One region of the Catellatospora sp. NPDC049133 genome, then DNA from elsewhere that is predicted to be linked to it. Evidence: riboswitches for the same ligand, from Rfam matches in the RefSeq annotation. Region 1 holds a riboswitch; the other holds the start of a gene.
The links. Region 1 has a riboswitch for cobalamin ahead of AB0B35_RS29885 (ribonucleoside-diphosphate reductase subunit alpha). Riboswitches for the same ligand answer to the same signal wherever they lie in the genome.
Positions count from the first base shown of each region.

Region 2: it holds a riboswitch for cobalamin, as region 1 does, so the genes downstream of both, cobN (cobaltochelatase subunit CobN) here and AB0B35_RS29885 (ribonucleoside-diphosphate reductase subunit alpha) in region 1, are expected to answer to the same signal.

Region 1 is NZ_JBEZDT010000030.1:84,472-92,065, forward strand. Features, by position in the region: gene AB0B35_RS29870 (MHYT domain-containing protein) at 1-271, shown strand, start outside; gene AB0B35_RS29875 (HD domain-containing protein) at 395-1,117, shown strand; gene AB0B35_RS29880 (ribonucleotide-diphosphate reductase subunit beta) at 1,153-2,148, opposite strand; gene AB0B35_RS29885 (ribonucleoside-diphosphate reductase subunit alpha) at 2,166-4,583, opposite strand; cobalamin riboswitch at 4,881-5,071, opposite strand; gene AB0B35_RS29890 (rhodanese-like domain-containing protein) at 5,248-5,724, opposite strand; gene ftrA (transcriptional regulator FtrA) at 5,820-6,803, shown strand; gene AB0B35_RS29900 (BTAD domain-containing putative transcriptional regulator) at 7,047-7,594, opposite strand, start outside.
Region 2 is NZ_JBEZDT010000002.1:44,595-52,188, reverse strand. Features, by position in the region: gene AB0B35_RS02515 (sulfite exporter TauE/SafE family protein) at 1-863, shown strand, start outside; gene AB0B35_RS02510 (hypothetical protein) at 928-1,488, shown strand; gene AB0B35_RS02505 (DUF222 domain-containing protein) at 1,652-3,001, opposite strand; gene AB0B35_RS02500 (DUF2784 domain-containing protein) at 3,109-3,495, opposite strand; cobalamin riboswitch at 3,497-3,686, shown strand; gene cobN (cobaltochelatase subunit CobN) at 3,725-7,396, shown strand; gene AB0B35_RS02490 (hypothetical protein) at 7,496-7,594, shown strand, end outside.

The DNA.
Region 1 (7,594 bases):
CCAGGTCGAGGGCCTCAGCCCGTTCGTGCTCATCGTGCCGATCGTGCTGCTGTCGGCGCTGTGCCTGATCGGTGTGACGTTCAACGCCCTGCAGGCGATGACGCAGGAGGAGTTCGACGGCGCGGACGCCAGCCGGGTGAAACACCGTGCGCAGGTCCCCGCCACCGTCATCCCCGCGCCGCGCGGCGCCGACGCCCCGCCCCTGGTCAACCCGCCGTTCAGCCTGGCCAGGTCGCTGGCCGACCGCAACCGCACGAAGATCCCGCGCTGACCGCACCACCCGTACGCGGATACCGCGCGCCTGAGTCGGCACACCGACACCGGGCACACGGTATCCGCGTATGTCCATATCAGAGGGAAGCGCGGACGGCGTTGATCCGATATAAACGGCGGCATGGACGCCCCGGCTTACCTCATGACCATGCCGCTGCACGCCATCACGGAGGTGCTCGGCGAGCAGGGCCTGCGGGACCGGTTCGCCCTGGAGATCCAGCGCCTGCCCGCGGCCGACCAGGCCGTGCTCGCCGAGGCGCTGGAGCTGGCCGGCCGGCTGCACGCCGAGCAGCGGCGGGTACGCGAGCCGTACCTCAACCACCTGCTGCGGGTCACCATCCGGATCATCACCTACTACCGGATCACCGACCGGGACGTGCTGGTCGCCGCCCTGCTGCACGACTCGGTCGAGGACCAGCCGTGGGGCATCGTCGGCCAGGCCCACCGCAGCGGGCCGCCGCCCCGGGAGCAGGCGCTGGCGGTGCTCGCCGAACGCTTCGGCCCCCGCGTCGCGCAACTCGTCAACGCGGTCACCAACCCGGAGTACGACCTCGACCGTGACAAGGACGAGCAGTATCGCGAGCACGTGGTCGAATCGCTGGACGTGGACCCGTGGGCGCGGATCATCAAGGTCTCCGACTTCACCGACAACGGGGTCGGCGTCATCCACACCATCGGCCCGAAGGTGCTGCGCGCCGCGACCAAGTACCAGCCCCTGGTCCCGCTGCTGCGGGAGCTGGTGGCCCGGCCGGACACGCCGCTTCTCGGCGAGGTCAAGGCGCACATCTTCGCCCAGTTCGACCTCGCCGAGAAGCGGTTTTCGGCCATTCTGGCCGGAAATTGAGGCTCAGTTCGGCCATTTTGGCCGGGAATTGAGGCTCAGAAGTCCTCGTCGAGGCTGACCGTGCCGGGGACCGCCACCTGATAGGCGGTGACCCGGCGCTCGAAGAAGTTGGCCAGCTCCTGCACGTCCTGCAGGGCCATGAACGGGAACGGGTTGCTGGACCCGAACCGCGCCGGCATGCCCAGCCTCGCCAACCGCTGGTCGGCGACGTACTGCAGGTACTCCCGCATGTCGGCCAGGGTCATGCCGGGCAGCCCCGCGCCGCACAGGTCCTCGGCGAAGGCCAGCTCGGCGTCGACGGCGTCCTCCAGCATCCGGGTGACCGCTTTGCCCAGCTCGTCGTCGAACAGCTCCGGCTCCTCGGCGCGGACCGTGTCGACGACCGCGAACGCGAAGTCCATGTGCATGGACTCGTCGCGGAACACCCAGTTGGTGCCCGCGGCCAGCCCGTCCAGCAGGCCGCGCGAGCGCAGCCAGTAGACGTACGCGAAGGCGCCGTAGAAGAACAGGCCCTCGATGCAGGCCGCGAAGCAGATCAGGTTGAGCAGGAAGCGCCGCCGGTCGTCGGCGGTGACCAGCTCGGGCAGGTCGAAGACCGAATCGATCCACTCGAAGCAGAACCGTGCCTTGCGGGCGATCGACGGGATGTTCTCCACGGCGGCGAACGCCTGCGCCCGCTCCTCGTCGTCGGGCAGGTACGTGTCCAGCAGGGTCAGGTAGAACTGGACGTGCACCGCCTCCTCGAACAGCTGGCGGCTCAGGTAGAGCCGGGCCTCGGGCGCGTTGATGTGCCGGTACAGGTTGAGCACGAGGTTGTTGGCGACGATGGTGTCGCCGGTCGCGAAGAACGCGACGAGGCGGTTGACCAGGTGCCGCTCGCCGTCGCTGAGCGTGGCCAGGTCGGGCAGGTCGTTGCCGAGGTCCACCTCCTCGACCGTCCAGGTGTTGCGGATGGCGGCGCGGTAGCGCTCGTAGAAGTCCGGGTAGCGCATCGGCCGCAGGGTCAGGTCGAGGCCCGGGTCGAGCAGCATCTTCTTGGCGTCGGTGGTCACTGGCAGGCCTCGCAGATCTCCGGGTTCTCCAGGTTCAGGTTGATCAGGCTCGCCGCGGTCCGCAGCGGCTGCGCCGGAAGTCCGGGCACGCCGCCGGCCACCGCGGAGCCGCCGACCCGCACCGCCTCCGGCAGCGCCGCATCGGCGCTGCCTGCGCCCACCGCAGCGTTAAGAAGGTGCCCTTCCTCCACGGAAACCGATGGGAAGGTGCCCTTCCTTACGGTGGTGGGGGTGATGGTGGTGGCGGGGCGGGAGCGGAGGTAGTAGGTGGTTTTGAGGCCTTTTCGCCAGGCGTAGGCGTACATGGAGGAGAGTTTGCCGATGTCGGGGGAGGCCATGAAGAGGTTGAGGGACTGAGACTGGTCGATGAAGGGGGTGCGGGCGGCGGCCAGGTCGATGAGGGCGCGTTGGGGGAGCTCCCAGGCGGTGCGGAAGCGGGTGCGCAGTTCGGCGGGGATCTCGGGGATCGCGGCGATGGAGCCTTCGGCGGCGAGGATGTGTTCGCGCAGGGCGGCGGTCCACAGGCCGCGGGCCTTGAGTTCGTCGACGAGGTAGCGGTTGACCTGGAGGAACTCGCCGGACAGGGTCTCGCGCTTGAAGACGTTGGCGACCGGCGGCTCGATGCACTCGGCGCAGCCGGCGATCGAGGCGATGGTGGCCGTGGGCGCGATCGCGATGAGCAGCGAGTTGCGCAGGCCGGTGCGGGCGACCTTGGCGGCCAGCTCGTCCCAGGCCCAGGGGCGGGTGCGGGTCGCGTCCGGGTAGTGGTCGGGGTGCAGGACGCCGCGGGCGGCGCGGGTGTCCGCGTACGACGGGTGCGTGCCCAGCTCGGCGGCCAGGTCGGCACTGGTGTCGTACGCCGCGAGCGCGATCTCCTCGGCGATGCGGGTGGACAGCGCCAGCGCCTCGGGCGAGTCGAAGTCCAGGCGTAACGTGAAGAAGACGTCGGCCAGGCCCATCACGCCCAGGCCGATCGGCCGCCACCGGTTGTTGGCCCCGGCCGCCTCGCCCGTCGGGTAGTAGGACAGGTCGATGGTGCGGTCGAGCACGCGTACGGCGGTGCGCACCGTGTCGCGCAGCGTGTCCCAGTCGACGCCGTCGTCGCCGAGGTGCGCGGCCAGGTTGATCGAGCCGAGGTTGCACACCGCCGTCTCGCCGTCGCTGGTCACCTCCAGGATCTCGGTGCACAGGTTGGACAGGTGCACCGTGTTGCCGGCGACCGCGGTCTGGTTGCAGGCGCGGTTGGCGGCGTCCTTGAACGTCATCCAGCCGTTGCCGGTCTGCGCCAGGGTGCGCATCATGCGGCCGTACAGCTCCCGGGCCTGGACCGTGCGCACCGCGCGCCCGGCGGACTCGGCGGCCCGGTAGGCCGTGTCGAACTCCTCGCCCCACAGGTCGACCAGCTCCGGCACGTCCTTCGGATCGAACAGCGACCAGCTCGCGTCGGCCTCGACCCGGCGCATGAACTCGTCCGGCACCCAGTTGGCCAGGTGCAGGTTGTGGGTGCGCCGGCTCTCCTCGCCGGTCGAGTCGCGCAGCTGCAGGAATTCGTCCAGGTCGGCGTGCCAGGTCTCCAGGTAGACGCAGGCCGCGCCCTTGCGCCGGCCGCCCTGGTTGACGGCGGCGACGCTGGAGTCCAGCGTGCGCAGCCACGGCACGATGCCGTTGGACAGCCCGTTCGTGCCGCGGATCAGCGAGCCCCGGGACCGGATCCGGCTCCACGCCACCCCGATGCCCCCGGCGTACTTGGACAGCCGCGCGATCTGGCCGTAGCGCTCGTAGATCGACTCCAGCTCGTCGCGCGGCGAGTCGAGCAGGAAGCAGCTGCTCAGCTGCGGTCGGCGGGCGCCGGCGTTGAACAGCGTCGGCGAGCTGGGCAGGTACGCCAGCCGGCTGAGGATGGCGTACAGCCGCCCGACCTCGGTGACACTGCCCGGCAGCCGCCGCCCGGCACTGCCCGCGTCGCCGACCTCGCCCATCAGGCCGCAGGCGACCCGGAGCAGGAACTGCTGGGGTGTCTCCAGCACCTTGCGGGTCACCGGGTGCCGCAGCAGGTAGCGGTCGTAGACGGTGCGCAGCCCGAAGTACTCGAAGCGGTCGTCGGCGGCCGGGTCCACGAGTTCCCCCAGCTCGTCCGCGTGGGTCGCGACGAACGCGGCCAGGTCGTCGGCGAGCAGCCCGGCCGCGTGCGCGGCGCGCACGGAACTAGGGAAGTCGGTGACGCCCTGGGTGGCCGCCTCCGCGGTGATGTGCACGGTGAGCAGCCGCGCCGCGAGCCGGCTGTACGACGGCTCCTGGGCCACCAGGGCGGCGGCCGTCTCGACGGCCCGCAAGCGCAGATCGGCCTCGGTCGCGCCGGGCCAGACGCCGGCCGCTACCGGGGTCAGCACGGCCGTGTGGTCCACATCGGGCAGCCCTTGCGCCGCCTCGGCGAGCAGTGTCGCGAGCGACGCGGTGAGCGGCGCGGCGTCGGCGGTGCCGGAGTCGGCGGTGTTGCGGAAGGTGGTGCTGGTCAAAGTGTGCGCTCCCCCTCGTTCAAGCGCGGGAGGGCACGCGAACGGCACCGACCCGGCTGGTCCGGGCCTACGCCGTCCACCGAGGACCATCCCGCGCGGTCCGGTGTCGCGGCCCCTGGCCCTGCCGCGCAACGGCGCAGTCGGCACAGTGGGTCGCGGGCGCGTCGCGGAACCGTCCGCGGCACGCACGCCGGCAGGTCTTCGGGCTCGTGGGCGCGGCCGGGCGGCGCGGTGCGGACACCATGCTGCCGTAGACCCCCTACGCCGTCGCTTCCCAGGCCGGACCGGCCCAGTGCTGTCCGCTCCCCTCTTCGCGGGAGGAGGGCGGGACGGCTTCGTTCCCACTCACCGCTGCGGGGCAGCTCCGGAATCGCACCGGATTCCCTCAGCGCGGACCGCCCTGCGGCGGCTCGCGCGCACCCCGAAACCCGGCCCCGAGGGGGCCGGAGGGGTGGACCAGCGATGCCCTCACACTACATCTAGTGGCACGCAGACAACAGCGGCCCCATATAGGCTCGGCGTGTCGTCGATGGCCCGCCCTCACCGGCGTCGATGCGGGCGGTCAGCAGGCGCAGGCCGCGCCGCTCGCGGGGGCCGTCAGCGGGTCCACGTCGTTCTTGCGCAGCCCGAGGAAGGTCTGCGTGTCGAAGCCCTCGCGCACCCAGTACTCGTACCCGCCGAGCATCTCCTTGACCTGGTAGCCCAGACGGGCGAAGGCCAGTGCGGCCCGGGTCGCACCGTTGCAGCCAGGCCCCCAGCAGTAGGTGACCACGACGCTGCCGGCCGGCACGACCTCGGCCGCCCGTGCCGCGATCTCGGCGGTGGGCAGGTGCACCGCGCCGGGCAGGTGCCCCTGCTCCCACGCCTCCAGCGAGCGGGAGTCGACGAGCACGAAGCCGGGTGCGCCGGACGCCAGGTCGGCGGACACGTCGGACACGTCGGCCTCGAACGACAGGCGGGCGGCGAAGTGCGCGGCGGCGACGCCGGCGGCGGCCGGGGGCGTGCTGAGCACTGCGGAGGTGGTGACAACGGCGGGCATGGTCGGCTCCTTCTGGTCGGTCACTGGTTCCACCCTGTCGAGCCGGCCGGGCCACCAGAAGTGGCGAGAACGCCGCTGTCCGCTAAGATCTCGCCATGGGTACGCCGGTGACACTGGAGACCCGCGCCCGGCACCGGATCGCGGTGCTGGCCTACGCCGGGATGGCGCCCTTCGAGCTGGGCTGCGTGGTGGAGGTGTTCGGCCTGCCCCGCCCCGAGCTCGACGTCGCCTGGTACGACCTCGACGTCTGCGCCGAGACGCCGGAGCCGATGCCGGCCGTCGGCGGCTTCTCGATCACCGCCCGGCACGGCCTGGCCGTGCTGGCCGCCGCCGACACCGTGATCGTTCCGGGGGTTGCCGACGTCCGCGGCGAGGTCTCCCCCGCGCTGGTCGAGGCCCTGCGCACGGCCGCCGACCGGGGCGCTCGGATGGTCTCCATCTGCTCCGGCGCGTTCGCGCTGGCCGCGGCGGGCCTGCTGGACGGCCGGGCGGCCACCACGCACTGGAAGTACGCCCCACTGCTGCGCGAGCGCCATCCGCTGGTCGAGGTGACCCCCGACGTGCTCTACGTCGACGCCGGCCAGGTGATCACCAGCGCGGGCAGCGCGGCCGGGCTGGATCTGTGCCTGCACCTGGTGCGCCGCGACCACGGCGCGCAGATCGCCAACACGGTCGCCCGGCGGCTGGTGCTGCCGCCGCACCGCGACGGCGGCCAGGCGCAGTTCATCGAATTGCCCGTGCGCGACGTCATCGACGACGACGGCGTGGCCCGCGCAATGGCCTGGGCACTGGACCACCTGACCGAGCCGCTCACGGTGAACCTGCTGGCCGCGCACGCGCGCATGTCCCCGCGCAGCTTCCTGCGCCACTTCGCCCGGCACACCGGCACCAGCCCGATCCGCTGGCTCATCGACCAGCGCGTGGCGGCCAGCCTGCCGCTGCTGGAGACCTCGGACTCCCCCGTCGAGCAGGTCGCCGCCGCGGTCGGCTTCGACTCACCGGCCACGTTCCGGCACCACTTCAGCCGGTGCATGCGCACCTCGCCGTCGTCGTACCGGCGGACGTTCCGCGGCCGGTAGCCGCGGAACGCCTGGTCCGTGCGGCGGGGCGGCGATCAGCCCCACTCGAAACCGCCGTTCGCCTGGGCGGCGCCGGCGAAGCCCAGCACGGCGAGCGCGGCCACGGCGGCCGTCGGCGCCATCCTGACGAGAAGTCTGCGCATGCGAATCCTCCTTTCGAGATCCCGATCGATGCGCACCATCGCACGCGGCGCGGTCCCGCCATCGCCCCGAACGGCGGCGGATCTCCGCCACCCCCGGCGATCACGACGACACGGCGCGGGTGCTCTCCACCGTGGACTGCAGTCGCCGGGCCTCGGCCAGGTAGGCGTCGGACAGGCCGAACCGCTCGTCGCCGCGGTGCAGCTCACCCAGTCGGCGCGCGGTCTGCGCCTGGGCGCGGCGATCGCCGATCCGCTCGAAGATCTCCAGGGCCTGGGTGAGCCGCTGTACGGCCACCTCGGGCGCTTCCAGCGACGCCAGATCGGTCAGGCAGTAGGCCTCGCAGTGGGCGTCGCCGAGCACCGCGAACCGGTCCAGCGCCGCGATCAGGTCCGCGCGCGCGAGGGCCGGCTCGCCGCTGCGCAACCGGAGCAGGCCCAGCTGGCGGGTCAGCAGCGCGGCCCGGTGCTCGTCGCCGATCTCCTCGGCCAGGGCCAGCCCCGCGGTGAAGTAGCGGTACGCCTCGGCGAGTTCGCCCTTGGCCAGCCACACCATGCCCAGCGCGCCCCGCGAGTACGCCTCGCCGTGCCGGTGCCCGAGCAGCCGGTATGCCTCCAGCGCCTGCCGGTAGCAGTCCAGCGCCTCGTCGT
Region 2 (7,594 bases), on a different contig from region 1:
ACGGCAAGACCGTGATGGCGGTATACCTCGCCGGCCGCGCTGGCCGTCCCCGCGACGCGCTGACCGTCGGCGCGACCGTCACCGCCACCCACACCGGCGGCGTCATCGCCCTGGGCCTGCTGCTCACCGCCGTCTCCGGCCTGACCGGACAGACCGTCCTCGGCTGGCTCGGCCTGGCCAGCGGCACCATCGTCATCACCGTAGGCCTCGCCATGCTGCTGGCCACCCTGCGCCGCAGGCCCGGTCACACCCACACCCACGACATCTCAGACCACGACCATGCCCACTCCCATGGCACGTCCGGCCACGACCACGACCACGGCCAAGGCCACGACCATGCCCACTCCCATGGCACGTCCGGCTACGACCACGACCACGGCCAAGGCCACGACCACGACCACGGCCAAGGCCACGGCCACGGCTACGGCTACGACCACGACCATGCTCACGGCCATGCCCACGGCCATGCCCACGGGCATGTGCATCGGCATGGTCTGTTCGGCCGGGTGCACTCTCACGGCGGCTCCCATGCTGCCGAGGGCACGGGACGTGGCCGGTTCGGGCTCGGCGCGATCGGGGTGGCGGCGGGCCTGGTGCCCAGCCCGTCCGCCCTGGTGGTGTTGCTGGGCGCGATCGCATTGGGCCGGACGGGCTTCGGCATCCTGCTCGTGCTCGCCTACGGGCTGGGTATGGCGGGCACGCTCACCGTTGCGGGCCTGCTGCTGCTCAAGGTCCGCGATCGTTGGTCGGCGCGATTCGAGCGGTTCCGGCGGCTCCGGCTGGCCGGGCCGTACGCCGCGAGCGCGATGGTGCTGCTCGTCGGCGTCGGCCTCGCCGCACGTGCCGCGACGCTGGTGGTCTGATCGCGGCACGCTGCCGCCGACAAACCAATCATGCAGGCGCGCTCGGGGCGGCATCCTCGACGTTGTGAATGCCGAAAGCTGGTCCTGCTGCTACGTGCTGTTGGAGAACCGGACGCCTGCGGAGGTGGCGGCACTGCTGGGCGGTCACCTGTCCGACGTCTTCAGATCGGAACGGGAGGCCGCCGCCGAGTCGGCGCCCTACCCGTCGGTGGGGCCCGCCGCAGTGGGCTGGACGGTGCTGATCGATCCGCACTTCTCCCTCGGTGACTCCGACGCGCAGCTGGGGCGATGGTCGGTGGCGGGTCGGGTGGTGCGGCTGGAAGTGATCGAGCGGGAGTTGTTCAGCCACGCCCTGGTCTGCGCCGACGGGGTCGTCGCGTGGGAGGTGTCCTTCGAGGGCGAACTCGACGAGCGCCCCCTCGCGAGCGAGAGGTTGCCGTACGACCTGGAGCAGTTGGCGGCGACGATCGGCCCGGACGGGGATGCCGAGACGTGGTACCGCGTGCCGATAGCGGCGGCACAGCTGGTGACCGGCTGGGACCTGGGCTGGGAGGAGGCGGGCCCCTACCGCTCCTACAGGGAGATCGTTCCGGACCGGGCCGGTCGGTCTGCCGATGTGCCTTAGGGTGCGCGCCGACCAGAAGGATGCCGAGGGCGGGCTGCTTGCCTTGCCGGCCGTGTGCCGATCAAGCAGTTTGCGCAGCGGCGGCCGTCCATCTGCTCGGGCGGTGCCGATTCTCCGAGTGGTGGCCCGGCTCGGCCCGGTGTGATCAGCGATCGGGCCCGGCCTAGGGCCGCAGGTGGAAGGAGTTGCGGCGAGGAAGCCGGGCGGCGTCCACGTAGCTCGGCGGGATGAACTCGGGCCGCCGGTCGTGGCCGACCCGGACCTGCCAGTCGTCGTGGTGGACGACGCGGTGGTGGTGCCCGCACAGGAGCACGGCGTTGTCGAGGTCGGTGGGACCGCCGTCGGCCCAGTGCCGAATGTGGTGCCCCTGGCACCAGCGAGGCGGTCGGTCGCAGCCAGGAAAGGCGCAGCCCTGGTCGCGGAGGACGAGCGCTCGGCGCAGGGCCCCGTTGATGAGTCGGCGGGTCCGGCCGAGGTCGAGAAGCTGCCCGTCGCCGCCGAGCACCGCGGGAATGACCTGGGCGTCGCAGGCTATGCGCCGGACGGTCTCAGGAGTGAGCGTCGTGCCGTTGTCGAGCAGCCCTGCTCCGGTGCGTTGCGCGAGGTCGTCGTAGTCGACGGTGATCACGAGCTGAGGACGGTCGCCGCCGTTGTCGGGCAGTTCGCCCGAGGCGAGCACACGGCGGCAGATCTCGGTGAGGGCGTCGGCCCGCCGTTGACCCGCGGTGCGCATGTCCCGAGCGCTTTCAGGCGCGCGGTGCCCGGCGGCGTTTGAGCCTTCGACGGGGTCGCTGTCGCTCGCGATGGCACCGCCGAGGGTGACGTGGGCGCGGGTGTGGTCGACAGCACCAGGGCGGGAGAGGGGGTCGAGGGCGGCGGTGACCACGGCGGCGGCTTCGGTGTCGAGCCAGCCGGTCAGGCGCACCCGCCCGCTGCGGTCGGCGACAAGGGTCAGCGTGCGGGTGGCGTAAGCGCGTTCCTCCTGCGCGGCCAGTGTCTCGCGTTCGTGCCCCTCAGCGGTGTCGGGGGCGACGTGGGTGAGAATGCGCTCGCCGAAGCGGCGGAGCACGGACGGTTCGAACTGGGCCGCGAATCCGATCAGCGCGGTCTCGGCCTTCGCTGCGGTCTCCAGGCCCACCTCGGAGGGAAGCGCGGCGATAGCCTGAGCGATGACAGCGGCCTGCTCGGTGTTGACGGTTCCGGCGGCGAGGGCGTCGGCGGTGGTGGGGAGGCGGTCCAGCGCGCGGGCGAGTTCCACGGTCTGCTTGGCCGTGCGTATGCCGATGCGCCAGTGTTCACGCAGCCAGACCGCGGTGCTGGAGGCACCGTGGGCGACGGGGACCGCACGGGCGTCGAGTTCGCGGACCAGCGACAGTTCCACCGCCGCCAGGCGTTCCCGCAACGCTCGTACCGAGTCGAGCGAGGTGATCAGCTCGACGTCGGTCAGGGGCCACACAGGCGAGTCGACGCAAGCGGCGACCGATCGCCCCGCCTGCGCCAATGCCTCCCGCATGGCTCCATTTTAGAACCGGTGTACGACAAAAATCCACGAAGTTGATCGATCAACAGATGGCTTTGGTGGCGACCGCCAGAGGCGAGCTGTTCGATCATCCCGGCACTCTATGGCACGTCGGCCGAGGTGGCGGACCCGTGCCGGCCGCGCCTGCGGCGGAGGGCGAAGCCGATCCAGGAGGTCAGCACTACCAGCCCGGCCAGCACCTGCAGCGGCACGGTGAACCGTTCGGGGTAGACCACGCCGGTCAGGTACGTGTCGATGAAGCCGCGGGACAGGCCCTGCTCACCGGCTTCGCGGCGGGCCCAGTCCTCGACGTAGGTCAGGGGGCAGTCGAGGCCGAGGACGACCGTGGCGAAACCCCAGCCGGCGGCGATCAGGTGCGGCCAGATCAGCCACGGCCGCCACCAGGCCAGGAAACCGCCCGCGACGACGTACGCGAGGAACGCGAAGTGCACCACCATGGTCAGCCCGGCGAGCCACTGATAGGCCATGCTCCATTATCTGCCGCTAGGATCGCTCTCGGCGGCAGGGAGGAACTCGGGGAAGAGCCGAGACGGTCCCGCCACTGTGACCGGGGAGCCCGTCCCCACCCCGTCGGAGAGATCCGAGGCCACCGCAAGGGAAGGCCCGGGGCCGGGCGTCGATCCGGGAGTCAGGAGACTCCGGCCGCCGCATCGACTCTGCTACCGGGGCGCGGACCCCGACAGGAGGTACGCGGCCATGACGGCTGTCCAAGGTCTGCTGCTGTCCACTGCGGACACCGAGCTGCTCGCCGCCCGGGCGTCGGGTGCGCCCTGGCGCATCGGCAACCCGGCCCGGCTCGACGCCGGTGACGTCCCCGAGTTGCTGCGGGGCGTCGGCTTCGCGGTGGTGCGCCTGCTCGGCGGCCGCCGCACCTGGCCGGATGGGCTCGACGCGGTGCTCGCCGGCGGGCTGCCGGTGGTGGTGCTGGGCGGGGAGGCGCTGCCCGACGCCGCGCTGCAGGCCGAGTCGACCGTGCCCGCCGGGGTGGCCGGGGAGGCGCTGGCGTACCTGGTCGAGGGCGGTGCGGACAACCTGCGCGAGCTGCACCGGTTCCTGTCGGACACGCTGCTGATGACCGGCGAGGGCTTCGAGGCGCCGCGGGCCACGCCGGAGTTCGGCGTGCGCCCCGGCCCGGCGCACGAGGCCGGGCGGCCGACCGTCGGGATCGTCTACTACCGCGCGCACGAGCTGGCCGGGAACACGGCGTTCGTGGACACCCTCGCCGGGGCGCTGCACGACGCGGGCGCGAACGCGCTGCCGGTGTACTGCGGTTCGCTGCGCGGGGTGTCGGACGGGCTGCTTGACCTGCTGCGGGGCTGCGACGCGCTGATCGTGACGGTGCTGGCGGCGGGCGGCACCACCCCGGCGGACGCGAGCGGCGGCGGGGACGACGAGGCATGGTCGGTGGCGGCGCTGTCCGAGCTGGACGTGCCGGTGCTGCAGGCGCTGTGCCTGACCTCGTCGCGGGCGGTGTGGCAGGACTCGGACGCGGCGCTGAGCCCGATGGACGCGGCGATGCAGGTGGCGATCCCGGAGTTCGACGGCCGCCTGATCACGGTGCCGTTCTCGTTCAAGGAGCCGGGCCCGGACGGCATCGGCGTGTACGCCGCCGACCCGGAGCGGGCGGCCCGGGTCGCGGGCATCGCGGTGCGCCAGGCGAGGCTGCGGCACGTGCCGAACGAGCACAAGAAGCTTGCGATCGTGCTGTCCAGCTACCCGACGCGGCACTCGCGGGTCGGCAACGCGGTCGGTCTGGACACCCCGGCCAGCGCGGTGGTGCTGCTGCGGGCGCTGCGCGAGGCGGGGTACGACCTGGGCGACGGCGCGCCTCTGGCGCCATGTCACAGCCCGGAGGACGGGGACGCGCTGATCCATGCGCTGATCGCGGCGGGTGGGCACGACGTGGAGTGGCTGACCGAGGAGCAGCTCGCGGCGGCCCCGGCCCGGGTCCCGCTGAACGATTACACCCGATGGTTCGCCACGCTGCCCGCGAGCCTGCGCGACGGCATCGTCGCCGCGTGGGGCGAGCCGCCGGGCGAGCTGTACGTGGACCGGGGCGAGATCGTGCTGGCGGCGCTGCGCTTCGGCAACGTGCTGCTGATGATCCAACCCCCGCGCGGCTTCGGGGAGAACCCGGTCGCCATCTACCACGACCCGGACCTCGCGCCGAGCCACCACTACCTGGCCGCGTACCGGTGGCTGGACCAGGAGTTCGGCGCGGACGCGGTGGTGCACCTGGGCAAGCACGGCACCCTGGAGTGGCTGCCGGGCAAGGGGCTGGGCCTGTCCCGCGAGTGCGCGCCGGACGCGGTGCTCGGTGACATTCCGCTGGTGTACCCGTTCATCGTCAACGACCCGGGCGAGGGCACCCAGGCCAAGCGGCGCGGGCACGCGGTGATCGTGGACCACCTGGTGCCGCCGATGGCCCGCGCGGAGACGTACGGCGAGATGGCGAAACTGGAGCAGATGCTCGACGAGTACGCCACCGTGCAGGCCCTCGACCCGACGAAACTGCCCGCGGTGCGCGCCCAGATCTGGACCCTGATCCAGGCCGCCCAGCTCCACCACGACCTGCACCAGGCCGACATGCCGGGCGAGGACGACTTCGACGACTTCATCCTGCACGTCGACGGCTACCTGTGCGAGGTCAAGGACTCGCAGATCCGCGACGGCCTGCACGTCCTCGGCGGCGCGCCGGAAGGCGAGGCGCGGATCAACCTGGTGCTCGCGGTGCTGCGCGCCAACCAGGTGTGGGGCGGCGTGCGTGGGGCGCTGCCGGGACTGCGGGCGGCACTGTGCCGCCGGTACGGGCTGGACGAGCGTGCCCTGCTGGCCGAGCCGGGTGCCGTGGCGGCCGTGCCCGCGGACCTGACCGACGTCGCCGACGGCCCGGCCCGCACCGGCGCGGACGCCGTCGACCTGATCGAGGGCGTGGCCCGGCGGCTGGTGATCGGCAACGAGACGCTGGGCTGGGAGCCGTCGAAGGTCCCGGCGGTCGTCGCCGAGGTGCTGGGCGGCCCGGACGACGCCGTGGAGGCGGTGCTGCACTTCGCCGCGACCGAGGTGGTGCCGCGGCTGGACGCGACCGTGGACGAGGTGACCGCGGTGCTGAAGGCGCTCGACGGGCGCTACGTCGCGGCGGGGCCGTCCGGCTCGCCGACCCGTGGCCTGGTCAACGTGCTGCCGACCGGGCGCAACTTCTACTCCGTCGACCCGAAGGCGATCCCGTCGCGCAACGCGTGGGACGTCGGGGTGGCACTGGCGGACTCGCTGCTGGCCCGGCACCGGCAGGACACCGGCGAGTGGCCGCGCACGGTCGGGCTGACGGTGTGGGGCACGTCGGCGATGCGCACCCAGGGCGACGACATCGCCGAGGTGCTGGCCCTGCTGGGTTGCCGCCCGACCTGGGACGACGCGTCGCGGCGGGTGACCGGGTTCGCGGTGGTGCCGCCGGCCGAGCTGGGCCGGCCGCGAGTGGACGTGACGGTGCGCATCTCCGGCTTCTTCCGGGACGCGTTCCCGCACGCGGTCGCGCTGATCGACGACGCGGTGCGGGCGGTGGCCGAGCTGGACGAGGCCGACGAGGACAACTTCGTGCGCGCGCACGCCCGCGCCGACGAGGCCGAGCACGGCGACCGGCGGCGGGCCACCACCCGCATCTTCGGTTCCAAGCCGGGGGCGTACGGGGCCGGCCTGCTCCCGCTCATCGACGCCCGGAACTGGCGCGACGACAAGGACCTGGCCGAGGTGTACGCGGTCTGGGGCGGCTACGCGTACGGCCGCGACCTGGACGGCAGGGCCGCCCGCGAGGACCTGGAACGGGTCTACCGCCGGGTCAGCGTCGCCGCGAAGAACGTGGACACCCGTGAGCACGACATCGTCGACTCCGACGACTACTTCCAGTACCACGGCGGCATGATCGCGATGGTGCGCTCGCTGACCGGGGCTTCGCCGACCGCGGTCATCGGCGACTCGCACCTGCCCGACAGCGTGAAGACGCGCACCCTGGGCGAGGAGACCAAGCGCGTGTTCCGGGCCCGGGTGGTCAACCCGCGCTGGATCGCCGCGATGCGCCGGCACGGCTACAAGGGCGCGTTCGAGCTGGCCGCGACCGTGGACTACCTGTTCGGCTACGACGCCACGGCCGGGGTCGTCGACGACTGGATGTACGAGAAGCTGGCGGCGGCGTACGTCTTCGACCCGGAGGTCCGCGAGTTCCTGGAGCGGTCCAATCCGTGGGCGCTGCGCGGCATCAGCGAACGCCTCATCGAGGCCGCCGACCGGGGCCTGTGGGCCGAGCCCGATCCGGCCACGCTGGACGCGCTGCTCCAGGCCTATCTGGAGGCGGAGGGCAGCCTGGAGGGCTGATCCGGCGGTGGCGCGGCGTTCGGGCGATCGGGCGATTCTCCGCAGATCTTGAGGTCGTTATGGTGACGCCCTCATGTTCTGCAACGGGGAGTGATCGTCGTGGCCAAATCCGGCTCGAATCCGATCGCGAACGCCGTGGTGTTCGGGGTCATCGGGCTCCTGGGCATCGGCCTCGCGGTCTGGCTGTCCACCAGCGTC